Regions from separate parts of the Enterobacter sp. SCRI0065 genome, predicted to be linked through region 2. Evidence: predicted binding sites of a transcription regulator. Region 2 holds the regulator's gene; the other holds the start of a gene.
What was found. The regulator CRP, encoded in region 2, controls carbon source genes, mostly activating them, when cyclic AMP is high. The targets are predictions, from matches to a motif close to ATGTGANNNNNNTCACAT.
Positions count from the first base shown of each region.

Region 1: the regulator CRP is predicted to act here: its motif matches at 3,762-3,779, upstream of AC6EMZ_RS10645 (2-hydroxycarboxylate transporter family protein).

Region 1 is NZ_JCBAJB010000003.1:107,112-114,771, reverse strand. It holds gene AC6EMZ_RS10660 (ornithine decarboxylase) at 1-1,151, shown strand, start outside; gene AC6EMZ_RS10655 (response regulator) at 1,239-1,931, opposite strand; gene AC6EMZ_RS10650 (ATP-binding protein) at 1,921-3,558, opposite strand; gene AC6EMZ_RS10645 (2-hydroxycarboxylate transporter family protein) at 3,904-5,265, shown strand; gene AC6EMZ_RS10640 (fumarylacetoacetate hydrolase family protein) at 5,283-6,146, shown strand; gene citC ([citrate (pro-3S)-lyase] ligase) at 6,157-7,182, shown strand; gene citD (citrate lyase acyl carrier protein) at 7,199-7,492, shown strand; gene citE (citrate (pro-3S)-lyase subunit beta) at 7,489-7,660, shown strand, end outside.
Region 2 is NZ_JCBAJB010000006.1:196,897-204,556, reverse strand. It holds gene AC6EMZ_RS16860 (hydrolase) at 1-877, shown strand, start outside; gene AC6EMZ_RS16855 (YheU family protein) at 874-1,092, shown strand; gene AC6EMZ_RS16850 (phosphoribulokinase) at 1,123-1,992, shown strand; gene AC6EMZ_RS16845 (OsmC family protein) at 2,039-2,443, opposite strand; gene crp (cAMP-activated global transcriptional regulator CRP) at 2,752-3,384, shown strand; gene AC6EMZ_RS16835 (YccS/YhfK family putative transporter) at 3,443-5,530, shown strand; gene argD (bifunctional acetylornithine/succinyldiaminopimelate transaminase) at 5,527-6,747, opposite strand; gene pabA (aminodeoxychorismate synthase component 2) at 6,834-7,397, opposite strand; gene AC6EMZ_RS16820 (putative adenosine monophosphate-protein transferase Fic) at 7,429-7,660, opposite strand, start outside.

The sequences.
Region 1 (7,660 bases), on a different contig from region 2:
TGCTGGAACTTAACGAGAACGATCCGGGCATTTTCGTGACCCAATCGGTGCATAAGCAGCAGGCTGGGTTCTCTCAAACCTCGCAGATCCATAAAAAGGATAATCATATTCGCGGTCAGGCACGCTTTTGCCCGCACAAGCGCCTGAACAACGCGTTCATGCTGCATGCGTCTACCAGCCCGTTTTATCCGCTGTTTGCTGCGCTGGATATCAATGCCAAGATCCACGAAGGCGAAAGTGGGCGCAGGCTGTGGTCAGAGTGCGTCGAGCTGGGTATCGAGGCGCGTAAAGCGATCGTGGCCAACTGCAAGATGATCAAACCGTTCATTCCGCCTGTGGTGGCCGGTCGTCCGTGGCAGGATCACCCGACGCACGCGATAGCCCGCGAGCGTCGTTTCTTCAGCTTTGAGCCGGGCGCGAAATGGCACGGCTTTGAGGGATACGCCAGCGAGCAGTATTTTGTTGATCCCTGCAAGCTGCTGCTAACCACGCCGGGCATTGATGCCGAAACCGGGGAATACACCGACTTTGGTATTCCGGCGACGATCCTTGCCCATTACCTGCGTGAAAACGGTATCGTGCCAGAGAAGTGCGATCTCAACTCGATCCTCTTCTTGCTCACTCCCGCAGAAAGCGCCGAGAAAATGGCGCAGCTGGTGGCGATGCTTGGACAATTTGAGCAGCATATTGAAGACGACACGCCGCTTGCCAACGTGCTGCCGACCATTTTCAACAAATACCCGGTGCGCTATCGGGATTACACCCTTCGCCAGCTTTGTCAGGAGATGCACGACCTGTACGTCAGCTTTAACGTTAAAGATCTGCAAAAGGCGATGTTCCGCAAAGAGGGATTCCCTGCGGTAATGATGAATCCTCAGGATGCCAATCAGGAGTATATTCGCGGCAACGTGGAGCTGGTGCGCATTAGTCAGGCTGAAGGCCGAATTGCCGCAGAAGGCGCGCTGCCGTATCCACCGGGCGTGCTCTGCGTGGTGCCTGGTGAAGTCTGGGGCGGGGCGGTGCAGCGTTACTTCCTGGCACTGGAAGAGGGTGTCAATCTGCTGCCGGGCTTCTCGCCGGAACTGCAGGGCGTTTACAGCGAAAAAGATGCTGATGGGATTAAGCGGCTGTATGGGTATGTTTTAAGATAGGAATGCCCCTCATCCTGGCAGACTCCGAACGGTCCCTTCTCCCTTTTGGGGAGAAGGTTAGGATGAGGGGATCAAATCGCACGATCTTCACGCCTCTGCCCGCCTGTACATCCTTCGCGGATGCCCAATTTTCCCGTATAACATCTCCACGCTTAAAAACCCCGCCTCCACGCAGTGTTCCAGATACCTGCGGGTGGTCGTTTTGCTTAAACCCGTCTCACTCACCACTTCATCTACTGAAAAACAGTGTGTGACTTTGTCGTTAAACAAAGCCTGCACCAGCCCCAGCGTGTTCTCTTCAATTCCTTTGCTGCCATTATCCTGGCGATAATTTTTTGCCTGAAGTTGATACAGCGAATCCACGTTCTGCTGATCGACGATCTTCCATACCCGCTGCTGTTCGGCGAACTGAACAAAACGCTCCAGCGACTGGCTGAGACGCTTCCATGACACGGGCTTGAGAATATAGTCAAATGCGCCGTTACGGATCGCCAGGCTACAGGTATCCATATCGCTGGCGGCAGTGATAAATATTACCGAGCAGTTTGCGTGTACCAGCAGGGGATTGCTGATCAACGTGATGCCTTTACCATCGGGCAAATAGTTATCCAGCAGAACGAGCTGCGGGTGCAGGCTCGCGAGCTTCGCCTGCGCCTCTGCCAGCGACGAAGCGATGCCGACCAGCCTCAGACGTGGATGTTTGCTAATCAGCTCTGCGTGAAGCTGTGCCAGTTCGTTCTCATCTTCAACAATTAAGACGTCGATATGTTCATGTTGCATAGTCAGTATCTTCCAGTTCCTGAGCGGGGCGCCGGGCGGTTCCCGTGGCGGGAATAAAGAGCGAGAAAATAGCGCCCCGAGGCGTGTTATCGGCAACTTCTATCGAGCCGCCAGCCTGGGTTACGTAACTTTCGATCAGGTACAGGCCAATCCCGTGATCGCCGCGTGTTTTGGTGGTGATGCCGCGTTCAAATATCCGCTCGCGGATCGCAGGTGTAATCCCCACGCCCCGGTCGGCGACTTCAATAATCAGTTCACGCTCGTTCAGCTTAATCAGAACCTCGACAGGATCGTGCGGGAGCGGCGCGCGCTGCGTGGCTTCGATGGCGTTATCCAGCAGGTTGCCAATAATCGAAATCAGCTCTGCTTCGAGAAGCGGGGCAAACGGTTTATCCATTGCGCAGGCGGGGTCGAAATTCAGCTCGACGCCTTTTTCACGCGCTCGAGCGGATTTCCCAAGTAGCAGGCCACACAGCGTTGGCGAGCTAAAGCGTGAGGAGATAAAGTCCAGCAGTTCCTGCGCGTGTTCCGACTGCGCCTGTATAAAGCGAATCGCCTCTTCGTAACGCCCCATATGCAGCAGGCCGGAGAGGGTCGTCATGCGGTTCAGCTGTTCGTGGCGCATAATGCGCAGATTATCGACGTAGCGTTTAACCTGACTCAACTGGGCGCTGAGCGAGTCAATCTCATTACGATCGCGAAAGGTGATCACCCATCCCTGGAGCGAATCTTCCAGCATGATCCGCACGCGGCTGGCGATCACCGTCAGATCGTTGAAGCGACAAATCTCATCGTGCGTATCTTTGAGCAGCATGGTTTGTGGGATGAAGAACGGCACGGGCGCGATGACGTCGCTAATAAGCTGCCCGCGTAGCTCACGGGCGGGCTGCGATAAACCCAGCAGCTTCCTCGCCGCCTGGTTGATCACCTCGATCCGCAGATCGCGATCGACGGCGATCACCCCTTCGTAGATCGACTCCATCATCGCTTTCTGCTGACGCACCAGCAGGCCTATCTCGCGCGGCTCCAGCGAGAAGATCTGCTTTTTGATGCTGCGAGTGAAGAACCACGAAAAAATAAACAGGGCGATAAGGAGCAGCACGGCGGCAATCAGGATGTTCACCACCTTATTAACGGTGATGGTGTCGAGATAGCTGGTGAGATACCCGACGGAAACAATACCCACCACCTGTCCGGCATCGTTAAGGATCGGCGCTTTGCTGCGCAGTGAAATGCCTAAACCGCCTTTGCGGATCGTCGTGGTACTTTTACCACGCAGGACCTCGACGTTATCCCCACCGACAAGCGTAGTACCAACCCGATCGGCAAACACCGAGTGAAAAAGATGTCGACCTTGATTATCCCCAATGACAATAAAACTGGCGTCGCTGTGTGCGGCTATTTGCTGCATAAAGTGATGGATAGCATTGATATCTTTTGCTTCGACTTCTTTGCGTAAATTAGGAATAAGTGCAATTTCTTCTGCCTGTATTTTGGCTCGGGTACTCATCTCCTGATATAGTTGCCTGCCAACATCCACATAATAATAACTTCCCAGTAAGGCAAACAGCACTGAGAAAAAGGCCACCAGCGAAATAAACAGCTTTATCTGAAACGAGAATCTCATGGCTATCACGCGAAGCATCAAGGGTTGTGGGCAATATATCACGCTTTTTTAAGCGTGATATCGGGTTTGCCCAAAACTTGTGATCCTTTGCACAGCGCGATTTACAAGACAATTATTAGTATTAAGTTTTGTCTTAATACTAAATGCGAAATGTTATTTGAATGTTCATTCAGGAAAAGAAACCATTAAAACCACGGCGATAAATAAGGTGTTAATCACATTAAATAAAAGAAACCTTTAAAACCATAGAGGCCATTAAAACTTCGGTTTTAATATGCCTTTCCTCACATAACGTAAGCCTTAGTGACTTTAAGCTGAACGCACAAATAACCAAGAGGCTTAATTATGAGCACTACTGACGATTCATTCTCTGTTTCTCACGACCCGATTGATATTCAGCGGCCATCGCTCAAAGAGCGCTGGTGGCACATTATGGATACCTGGAAAGTGGGGATCATCCCGCTGCCGCTGTTTGTTTTAGCGGGTGTATTAATCGCCATCGACTGCCTGGGCGGCAAGCTGCCAAGCGACATCGTGGTGATGGTCGCCACGCTGGCGTTCTTCGGCTTCGCCTGCGGTGAGTTTGGCAAACGCCTGCCGATTGTGGGCAAGCTCGGCGCGGCGGCGATTTGCGCCACCTTCATTCCGTCGGCGATGGTCTATTACGGCCTGTTGCCGGACGTGGTGGTGGAGTCGACCACCAAGTTCTACAAATCCACCAACATCCTTTATCTCTATATCTGCTGCATCATTGTCGGCAGCATCATGAGCATGAACCGCACAGTGTTGATTCAGGGCTTCCTGCGTATTTTCTTCCCGATGCTGTGCGGCGAAATCGTCGGCATGATCGTCGGGATGGGCGTGGGTATGGCGCTGGGTCTTGAGCCGTTCCAGATCTTCTTCTTTATCATTCTGCCGATTATGGCGGGTGGGGTAGGCGAGGGTGCCATACCGCTTTCCATCGGCTATGCCGCACTGCTGCATATGGACCAGGGCGTGGCGCTCGGTCGCGTGCTGCCGATGGTTATGCTCGGGGGCTTGACCGCCATCATCATCTCCGGCTGTCTGAACCAGCTCGGCAAGCGTTACCCGCATCTGACCGGCGAAGGCCAACTGATGCCAAACCGCGCCAATGCGGACACCACCGTTTCCCAGCCTGCGTTCTCCGGCAAAGCGGACGTGACGACGATTGCTTCCGGCGCGTTGCTGGCGGTGCTGCTCTACATGCTGGGCATGCTCGGTCACAAGCTGATTGGCCTGCCTGCACCGGTTGGCATGCTGTTTATGGCGGTGCTGGTCAAGCTGTGTAACGGTGCTTCTCCCCGTCTGCTTGAAGGTTCGCAGGTGGTTTACAAATTCTTCCAGACTTCCGTGACTTACCCGATTCTGTTCGCCGTGGGCGTGGCCATTACCCCGTGGCAAGAGCTGGTTAACGCCTTCACCGTGAGCAACCTGCTGGTGATTGTCAGCACCGTCTCCGCGCTGGTGGCAACCGGGTTCTTCGTGGGCAAAAAGATTGGTATGCACCCGATTGATGTCGCCATCGTCTCCTGCTGTCAGAGCGGGCAGGGCGGTACGGGTGACGTGGCGATCCTGACCGCAGGCAACCGCATGAGCCTGATGCCATTCGCCCAGATTGCTACCCGTATCGGCGGAGCGATTAACGTCTCCATCTCACTGCTGATTCTGGGCAACTTCCTCGTTTAAGTCTTCAGGAAAGAACAATGAAACTCGCAAGCTTTATTTATAAAGGTCAACGCAGTTACGGCATCGTCAAAGGTGATGGCGTAGTAAATTTAGGCCGCCGTTTGGGCGACCGTTACGGCGACCTTAAGGCGCTGTTGCAGGGCAACGGCATGGCGGAAGCCACGCGCTATCTTAACGACCCCGTCGACGTGGCGATGGACGCCATCACCTTTTTACCGGTGATTGAGCAGCCGGAGAAAATCCTCTGTGTGGGCATGAACTACGCCGCCAAGCGTCAGGAGTTCGACCAGCATAACCCGGCACCAACGCTGTTTGTTCGCTTCCCGGACTCCCAGACCGGCCACAACGCGCCGGTGCTGAAACCGCGTCACTCCAGCGAGTTCGACTATGAGGGCGAACTGGCGGTCATCATTGGCAAAGGCGGCGAGAACATTCGCCGCGAGGACGCGCTGCGCCACGTGGCGGGCTACAGCTGCTACATGGACGGTTCTGCCCGCGACTGGCAGCACACCTGGTTTACGGCGGGCAAAAACTGGCGTCAAACCGGGGCGTTTGGCCCGTGGATGGCCACTGCCGATGAAATCCCGGATCCGCATCAGTTAGCGATTCGCACCTGGCTGAACGGGCGCATGGTGCAGGAAGACAACACCAGCAGCATGATCCACAAGGTCGCGGAGCTGATCGAGTACATCAGCACCTTCACCCGCTTAAGCCCGGGCGATGTGATCATCACCGGATCGCCGGGCGGCGTGGGTAAAAAGCGTAATCCACCGCTGTTTATGAAAGAGGGCGATCGCATTGAAGTGGAGATCGAGAACATCGGTCATCTGAGCAACACGATCATAGAAGCGCCAGCACACACGCTGACGGCAGCGCACTAGGGAAGGCAGTATGCACACGCAACCCACCATTGATTTCCGACTGACGGAAGTGGCCCGACACCCGGAAAGGCTCAGCCAGATTCGCTACCTGTTGGCCGATAGCGGCCTGGGGCTGGACAACGACATTACGCTGTTTGTCGAGGCCTGGTCCGGTACGCAGCTGGTGGGATGCGCGGGCCTTGCCGCTAACGTCATTAAGTGTGTGGCGGTTGATGAGCAACTACGTGGGGCAAACCTGAGCGCGCGCCTGCTGGCTGAGGTGGAAAATGCCGCCCTCGCGCGCGGTCATTTTCACCTCTTTCTCTGTACCCGGCCATGCAATAAAGAGCGCTTTGCCCGCAGCGGTTTCTGGCCGATTGCCCAGAGCGGCAACAATGCGGTGCTGATGGAAAACACGCCGCAGGGTGTGGAGCGTTACTGCCGTTCGCTTGCCGCTCAGCGCAAGTGTGGCGAGAGGATCGGCGCGATCGTTATGAATGCGAATCCGTTCACCCTTGGGCACCGTCATCTGGTGGAGCAGGCGGCAACACGCTGCGACTGGCTGCATCTGTTTGTGGTGCGCGAAGACGCGTCGTTCTTCCCGTTTCGGGATCGTCTGGACATGGTGCGCGCGGGCGTGGCGAATCTGTCGAACGTATCGGTTCATGAAGGTTCGCAATACATCATCTCGCGCGCCACCTTCCCGGCCTATTTCCTGAAGGAGAGCGGAAAAGTGCAGCAGGCGTGGAGCGAAATCGACGTGCTGATTTTCCGCGATTTTATCGCCCCAACGCTCGGGATAACCCATCGGTTTATCGGCTCGGAGCCGTTTTGCGATATCACCCGCCAGTACAACCAGACGCTGCATCAGCTGCTTGCCCCGGACATCGAGGTAATTGAGATGCCGCGCATCAAGGCCACCGGAAATGCCATTTCGGCATCGGAAGTGCGCCGATTACTCAAGACACAACAGTTTTCCCGCATTCGGGAAATTGTCCCGGAGTCCACTTTCGCGCACCTCGAAGCGCACTACAGTGCGCGCGCGGAAGTCGCATAACTATCAGGAAATTATCATGAAAATTGTAAGGGAGTCGCTGGCCGGAACGCAGGAGTCCAGCGACCTAATGGTGAAAATCGCCCCTGCCGACGGCGGTCTGGAGATTATCATCCACAGTGAAGTGATTAAGCAGTTTGGCGAGCAGATTCGCCAGGTGGTCGACGAGACGCTGCACGCGCTGGACGTGCGTCAGGGGCTGATTATCGTCGAAGACAAAGGCGCGCTGGACTGTGTGATCCGCGCCCGCCTGCAAAGCGCGGTGATGCGTGCTGTAGAAGAACAGACTATCGACTGGAGAAAAATGTCATGAGTACACTCCGTCGCAGCATGCTGTTCCTGCCCGGCGCGAACGCCGCCATGCTCTCCACCGCGTTTATCTATCGTCCTGATTCCATCATGTTCGACCTCGAAGACGCCGTCGCGCTGCGTGAGAAAGATACCGCGCGCCTGCTGGTGTTCCACGCTCTGCAACACCCGA
Region 2 (7,660 bases):
GCGCCTTGATCTGCCGGATGACGACTTTGTGGATCTCGCCTGGAGCGAAGATCCCGAACAAGCCAAACACAAGCCGCGCCTGGTGGTCTTTCATGGCCTGGAAGGCAGCCTGCACAGCCCGTATGCGCATGGTTTGATCCATGCGGCAAAAGCACGCGGCTGGCTGGGTGTGGTGATGCATTTTCGCGGATGCAGCGGTGAACCTAACCGCCAGAAGCGTATTTACCATTCGGGTGAAACCGAAGATGGCACCTGGTTCCTGCACTGGTTAGCGCAGACCTATGGCCCTGCACCGACCGCAGCGGTAGGGTATTCATTGGGCGGCAACATGCTCGCCTGCCTGCTGGCAAAAGAAATCGACAACGTTCCGCTGGATGCAGCGGTGATCGTCTCGGCACCCTTTATGCTCGAACAGTGCAGCTACCATATGGAAAAAGGCTTTTCACGGGTCTATCAGCGCTATCTGCTCAATCTCCTGAAAGCCAACGCCGCCCGTAAGCTCAAAGCCTATCCGGATACGCTGCCGATCAGTCTGCAACAGCTAAAACGCATGCGCCGTCTGCGCGAGTTTGACGATTTGATCACGTCGAAGATCCACGGCTTTGCCGATGCGCTAGACTATTACCGTCAGTGCAGCGCCATGCCGCTGCTGAATCAGATAACCAAGCCGACGCTGATTATTCATGCGAAAGACGATCCCTTTATGGATCATCACTCCATTCCGGCACCGGAGCATCTGCCCGCTAACGTGCAGTATCAGCTCACCGAACATGGCGGTCACGTTGGCTTTATCGGCGGCACATTAACACGCCCTAAAATGTGGCTGGAAGCGCGCATCCCCGACTGGTTAACCCCCTTTCTGGAAAAAATACGATGATGATTCCCTGGCAGGATCTGGCTCCCGAAACGCTGGATAGCCTGATCGAAAGCTTTGTATTACGCGAAGGCACAGATTATGGTGAACATGAACGTTCGCTTGAACAAAAGGTCGCCGATGTGAAACGGCAGCTACAAAACGGCGAGGTGTTGCTGGTGTGGTCTGAACTGCACGAAACGGTCAACATCATGCCCCGCAATCAGTTTCGCGGTTGATTGCTTCATCTTTCCAGTCAGGGAGTTGCTATGTCCGCCAGACATCCGGTTATTGCCGTTACGGGATCGAGTGGTGCGGGAACCACCACCACCAGCCTCGCTTTTCGTAAGATTTTCGCTCAGCTCAATTTACGGGCGGCAGAAGTCGAAGGCGACAGCTTTCATCGTTTTACCCGCCCTGAAATGGACATGGCCATTCGCAAGGCCCGCGATTTAGGCAAGCACATCAGTTATTTTGGCCCCGATGCCAACGACTTTGGTCTGCTGGAACAAACCTTCGCGGAATATGGGTTAACCGGAACAGGGCAGTCACGCAAATATCTGCACACCTACGATGAAGCCGTGCCGTGGAATCAGGTTCCTGGCACGTTTACGCCGTGGCAGCCGCTGCCGGAACCGACCGACGTGCTGTTCTATGAAGGGCTACACGGCGGCGTGGTGACGCCCCATCAGGACGTAGCGCGGCACGTGGATTTGCTGGTCGGCGTGGTGCCAATTGTGAATCTCGAGTGGATCCAAAAGCTCACGCGCGACACCAGCGAGCGCGGCCATTCCCGCGAGGCGGTGATGGATTCGGTCGTGCGTTCTATGGAAGATTACATCAACTTTCTGACCCCACAGTTCTCGCGCACGCATATCAACTTCCAGCGCGTTCCAACGGTTGATACCTCCAACCCGTTTGCGGCCAAAACGATTCCGTCACTGGACGAGAGCTTTGTGGTGATTCATTTCCGCAATCTGGAAGATATCGATTACCCGTGGCTGCTGGCGATGCTGCAAGGCTCGTTTATTTCACACATTAATACGCTGGTGGTACCTGGCGGGAAGATGGGTCTGGCGATGGAGTTAATCATGATGCCGCTGGTACAGCGACTGATGGAAGGCAAGCAGATCGCATAACGTTTTATGCCCGGCGGCGCTGTGGACAGCGCCACCGGGCGTATTTTTACGCCTCGATCACTTCATACGAATGCGTAATCTTCACCGCTTTTTCCAGCATCAGTGCTACGGAGCAGTATTTTTCCGCAGACAAATCCACCGCACGTGACACCGCTGCATCTTTTAGCTCTTTACCAGTCACAATGAAATGCAAATTAATATGCGTAAACAGACGCGGCGCTTCTTCGCGGCGCTCTGATGTCAACTTAACTTCACAGTCAGTCACCGCAAGACGGCCTTTTTGTAAAATAGACACCACGTCGATCGCGCTGCATCCGCCAGCGGCCATTAACACCACTTCCATCGGGCTAGGGGCTTTATCACCGGAGTTACCGTCCATCAAAATTTGGTGTCCTGAAGCGGATTCGCCGAGGAACGTTAAACCTTCAACCCATTTCACGCGCGCTTGCATTTTATTCACTCCGAAGTTGCATTTTTTCGTACAGATTAGGTGTGCGTGACAATTCTCTCATTGGAAGGCGACCTGCATCATGCTGAAGCGAGACACCAGGAGACACGCGGCAAAAGCTATGCTAAAACAGTCTCGATGCTACAGTAATACATTGACGTTACACATGTATGCAGAGGACATCAAACTTTACTGGCTGCAAATATTTGTGACAGCCAAATCCCAGGTACGGGTAAGAATTCGATTGCAACCCCAGAGTCAGGATGCAACTTATGACTCTGGTGACAGCTTATAACAGAGGATAACAGCGCATGGTGCTTGGCAAACCGCAAACAGACCCGACACTCGAATGGTTCTTGTCTCATTGCCATATTCATAAGTACCCATCGAAGAGCACGCTGATTCACCAGGGTGAAAAAGCGGAAACGTTATATTACATCGTGAAAGGCTCAGTGGCCGTGCTGATTAAAGATGAAGAAGGGAAAGAGATGATCCTTTCTTATCTGAATCAGGGCGATTTCATCGGTGAGCTGGGCCTGTTTGAAGAAGGCCAGGAACGTAGCGCTTGGGTACGTGCAAAATCGGCCTGTGAAGTGGCTGAGATCTCTTACAAGAAATTCCGTCAGCTCATCCAGGTCAATCCGGACATTCTGATGCGTCTTTCTGCGCAGATGGCTAACCGCCTACAGGTCACGTCTGAGAAAGTGGGTAACCTCGCCTTCCTGGATGTAACGGGCCGCATCGCCCAGACTCTGCTCAACCTGGCGAAACAGCCAGACGCCATGACCCACCCGGACGGTATGCAAATTAAAATTACCCGTCAGGAGATTGGTCAGATCGTCGGTTGTTCTCGTGAAACCGTTGGCCGTATTCTGAAGATGCTTGAAGATCAGAACCTGATCTCCGCTCACGGCAAAACCATCGTGGTTTACGGAACCCGTTAACCCCGGTTAAAACGGCGTGCCATCGCAAGATGTCACGCCGTTTTTGTCTCTCTCACCCATGTGGCGCAGACTGATTTATCACCCAGAAGTTAACTACGCACTACGACAAACGTTGGTGTTATGTCTTCCCGTGGCTGTCGGTTTACTTCTCGGCCACCTGCAACACGGTCTGCTTTTCTCGCTTGTTCCTGCCTGCTGCAATATCGCGGGTCTGGATACTCCGCATAAACGTTTTTTCAAACGTCTGATTATCGGTGGCTGCCTGTTTGCAGGATGTAGCCTTGCCGTTCAGCTTTTACTGGCTCGTGATATTCCGCTGCCACTGATTTTGACGGTGCTGGCCATGACGTTAGGCGTCACGGCAGAGATCAGCTCTCTGCATGCCCGATTACTGCCTGCATCACTGATTGCCGCCATTTTTACGCTTAGCCTCGCCGGAAATATGCCGGTGTGGGAGCCGCTTTTAATTTACGCCCTCGGCACGCTCTGGTACGGGCTGTTCAACTGGTTTTGGTTCTGGATGTGGCGGGAACAGCCCCTGCGGGAGTCGCTGAGCTTGCTCTACCGACAGCTCGCTGACTATTGCGAAGCAAAATACACCCTGCTGACACAACATACCGATCCGGAAAAAGCGTTGCCGCCACTGCTGGCTCGTCAACAAAAAGTAGTCGATTTGATTAGCCAGTGTTACCAACAGCTTCACATGCTCGCGGCCAATAAAAACCACGAATACAAACGGCTGCTACGAACTTTTCAGGTTGGGCTGGATTTGCAGGAGCATATCTCCGTTAGTCTGCATCATCCTGAAGAAGTACAAAAGCTGGTGGAGCGTAGCCACGCCGAGGCGGTGATCCGCTGGAATGCCCAGACCGTTGCGGGACGCCTGCGCGTGCTGGCTGACGACATCTTGTACCACCGATATCCCACGCGCTTTACGATGGATAAACAGCTGGGTGCGCTGGAAAAAATTGCCCACCAGCATGCGGATAACCCGGTTGGGCAGTTCTGCGCGTGGCACTTTAGCCGCATCGCACGCGTGCTGCGAACACAGCGTCCGCTCTACCCGCGCGACCTGATGGCCGATAAGCAAAAACGCCTCCCGCTCTTACCCGCGCTGAAAAGCTATCTGTCGTTCAAGTCTTCAGCACTGCGCAACGCGGCACGTATTAGCGTCATGTTAAGTTTCGCCAGCCTGATGGGTGTGGCGTTGCATCTGCCTAAGCCTTACTGGATTTTAATGACCGTGCTGTTCGTCACGCAAAACGGCTACGGTGCAACGCGGGTACGCATCCTTCATCGGGCAGGAGGCACTATCGCCGGGTTAGTCATAGCCGGGGTCACGCTGCACTTTCACGTCCCGGACGGGTACACCCTCGCGGGTATGCTGGTTATCACCCTGGTCAGCTATCTCTTCATCCGCAAAAACTACGGCTGGGCGATGGTGGGGTTTACGGTCACAGCGGTATACACCTTACAGTTGCTCACCCTAAACGGCGAACAGTTCATTGTGGCACGCCTGGTCGATACGCTGATTGGCTGTCTGATCGCCTTTGGCGGCATGGTCTGGCTGTGGCCGCAATGGCAAAGCGGCTTATTACGCCAAAACGCCCACGATGCACTGGAAGCTGACCAGCAGGCTATTCGGTTGATTTTGAGCGCCGATCCGCAGCCTTCACCGCTGGCGTATCAGCGTATGAAGGTGAACCAGGCGCACAACGCCCTGTTTAACTCGCTGAATCAGGCCATGCAGGAGCCGGGCTTTAATTCGCACTATCTGGCAGACATGAAGCTATGGGTGACGCACAGCCAGTTTATCGTCGAGCATATTAATGCGATGACGACGCTGGCACGCGAGCATACGATGCTGACGCCAGATCTGGCTCAGCGATATTTAGAATCGTGTGAAATTGCACTGCAACGCTGTCAGCAGCGCCTGGAGTACGATGCGCCGGGACAATCGGGCGATACTAATATTCTGGAAGCGCCAGAGACGCTCACCTACGGCCCGATGAGCACGCTGGAGCAACATTTACAGCGCGTGCTCGGGCATCTGAGCACCATGCACACCATCTCGTCGGTGGCATGGCGTCAACGCCCACAACATGGCATTTGGCTCTCGCGCCGCTTAAAGCGCGAGCCATATTAACCGTTTACGACCCTCGCGACCGCGCTGGCGAAGCGGATCATCCCTTCGTCGATATCCTGTCTTTCTACTACCAGAGACGGCGCAAAGCGCATCACGTCCGGCCCGGCATTCAGCACCATCACGCCTTCTTGAGCCGCAGCGTGCAGGAAATCACGCGCACGCCCTTTGTACTGCGGCTTCAGCTCTGCACCAATCAATAGCCCCATGCCACGAATATCGCTGAACACATCGAACTGCGCGTCGATCTGCTGAAGCTGCTTAACGAACTGTTCGCGTTTCGCGCTCACCCCGTTGAGTACCTCAGGCGTATTGATGATATCAAACGCCGCCCCGGCAATCGCGCACGCCAGCGGGTTACCGCCATAGGTTGAACCGTGGGAACCCACGTGGAAGGCAGACGCGATATCCTGGGTAGTCAGCACGGCACTAACCGGGAAACCGCCGCCGAGCGCCTTGGCGCTGGTCAGGATATCTGGCGTGACGCCGTAATGCATATAGGCAAACAGATCGCCGGTACGCCCCATTCCGCTCTGGACTTCATCAAATACCAGCAGCGCCTGATGCTCATCACACAGTTCTCGCAGACCTTGCAGGAACGCAGGCGTTGCCGCCATCACGCCGCCTTCGCCCTGGATTGGCTCAACCACTACCGCACAGGTATGATCGTCCATGACGGCTTTTACAGCATGCAGGTCGTTGAACGGCACGTGGATAATGTCTGCCGGTTTAGGGCCAAATCCGTCGGAGTATTTCGGTTGCCCGCCGACGGAAACCGTAAACAGCGAACGCCCGTGGAAAGCGTTATGGAAAGCGATAATTTTGGTTTTGTACGGGCTATGACGGGTCGACGCGTAGTAACGCGCCAGCTTGAACGCCGTTTCGTTGGCTTCGGTGCCGGAGTTCATGAACAGCACGCGCTCGGCAAAGGTGGCGTCGATAATCTTACGTCCCAGACGCAGCGCAGGCTCATTGGTGAAGACGTTGCTGGTGTGCCACAGGGTTTCGCCCTGGGTTTTTAATGCTTCAACCAGTGCAGGATGGCAATGCCCCAGCGCCGTCACCGCAATACCGCCCGCGAAATCCACGTACTCTTTGCCCTGCTGATCCCAGACCCGGCTGCCTTTCCCTTTTACCGGGATAAACTCGGCCGGTGCATAAATCGGCAGGATCACTTCATCGAAAGTTGCGCGCGTAATTGCAGATTGTTCAGTTGCCATGTCATGCCCATCCATTTTATGTCACATTCATTGTGAAAATATAATCACAAAATATGCATAAAAAATCACAACAAGGCAATTAAAATTCAGCGATTGAGGAAATTAGCCAGCAGTTGATGGCCCTGCTCACTGAGAATGCTTTCCGGATGGAACTGCACGCCTTCCAGATCCCACTCGCGGTGGCGTATCCCCATGATCTCCTGAGTATCGCTCAATGCAGTGACGTCAAAGCACTCGGGCAGTGTAGGAGGATCAATCACCAGCGAATGATATCGCGTGACGGTGAGGGGATTGTTCAGGCCATGAAATACGCCGGTTCCAGAATGGGTGACGGGTGAGGTTTTACCGTGCATCACCTTCGCGGCCCGCACGATCGTCGCGCCAAAGACCTGGCCGATTGCCTGGTGACCCAGGCAGACGCCAAGAATCGGCAACTTTCCCGCGTAGTGGCGTATCACATCCAGTGAAATACCCGATTCAGAGGGCGTACAAGGGCCGGGAGAGATAACGATTTTTTGCGGAGCCAGCGCATCTATATCCGCCAACGTAATCTCGTCGTTGCGACGGACAACCACTTCGGCACCCAGCTCGCAAAAATACTGGTAAAGATTCCAGGTGAAAGAATCATAGTTATCAATCAGCAAAATCATGGCGGCTCCCGAACAAAATGGCCGCCCTATTCTACTCAGTTTCCCGCGCTTCTTTCACTACTTTGGCGAAGATGACAGTGAGCTCGGTTAAATCGCCCATTGCCCCGCTCTGATTGGCCGCAGACCATGCATCCGGTTTGATGTCCCGCCAGCTGAGCTGATAGCCCGCATGGATTGCCAGTTGTTCAAAGAAGATGCGCTGGGCAATGCCATTACCAATCCGGAACGGATGCAGTACGTTTATTTCGCAATAATAGTGGCTG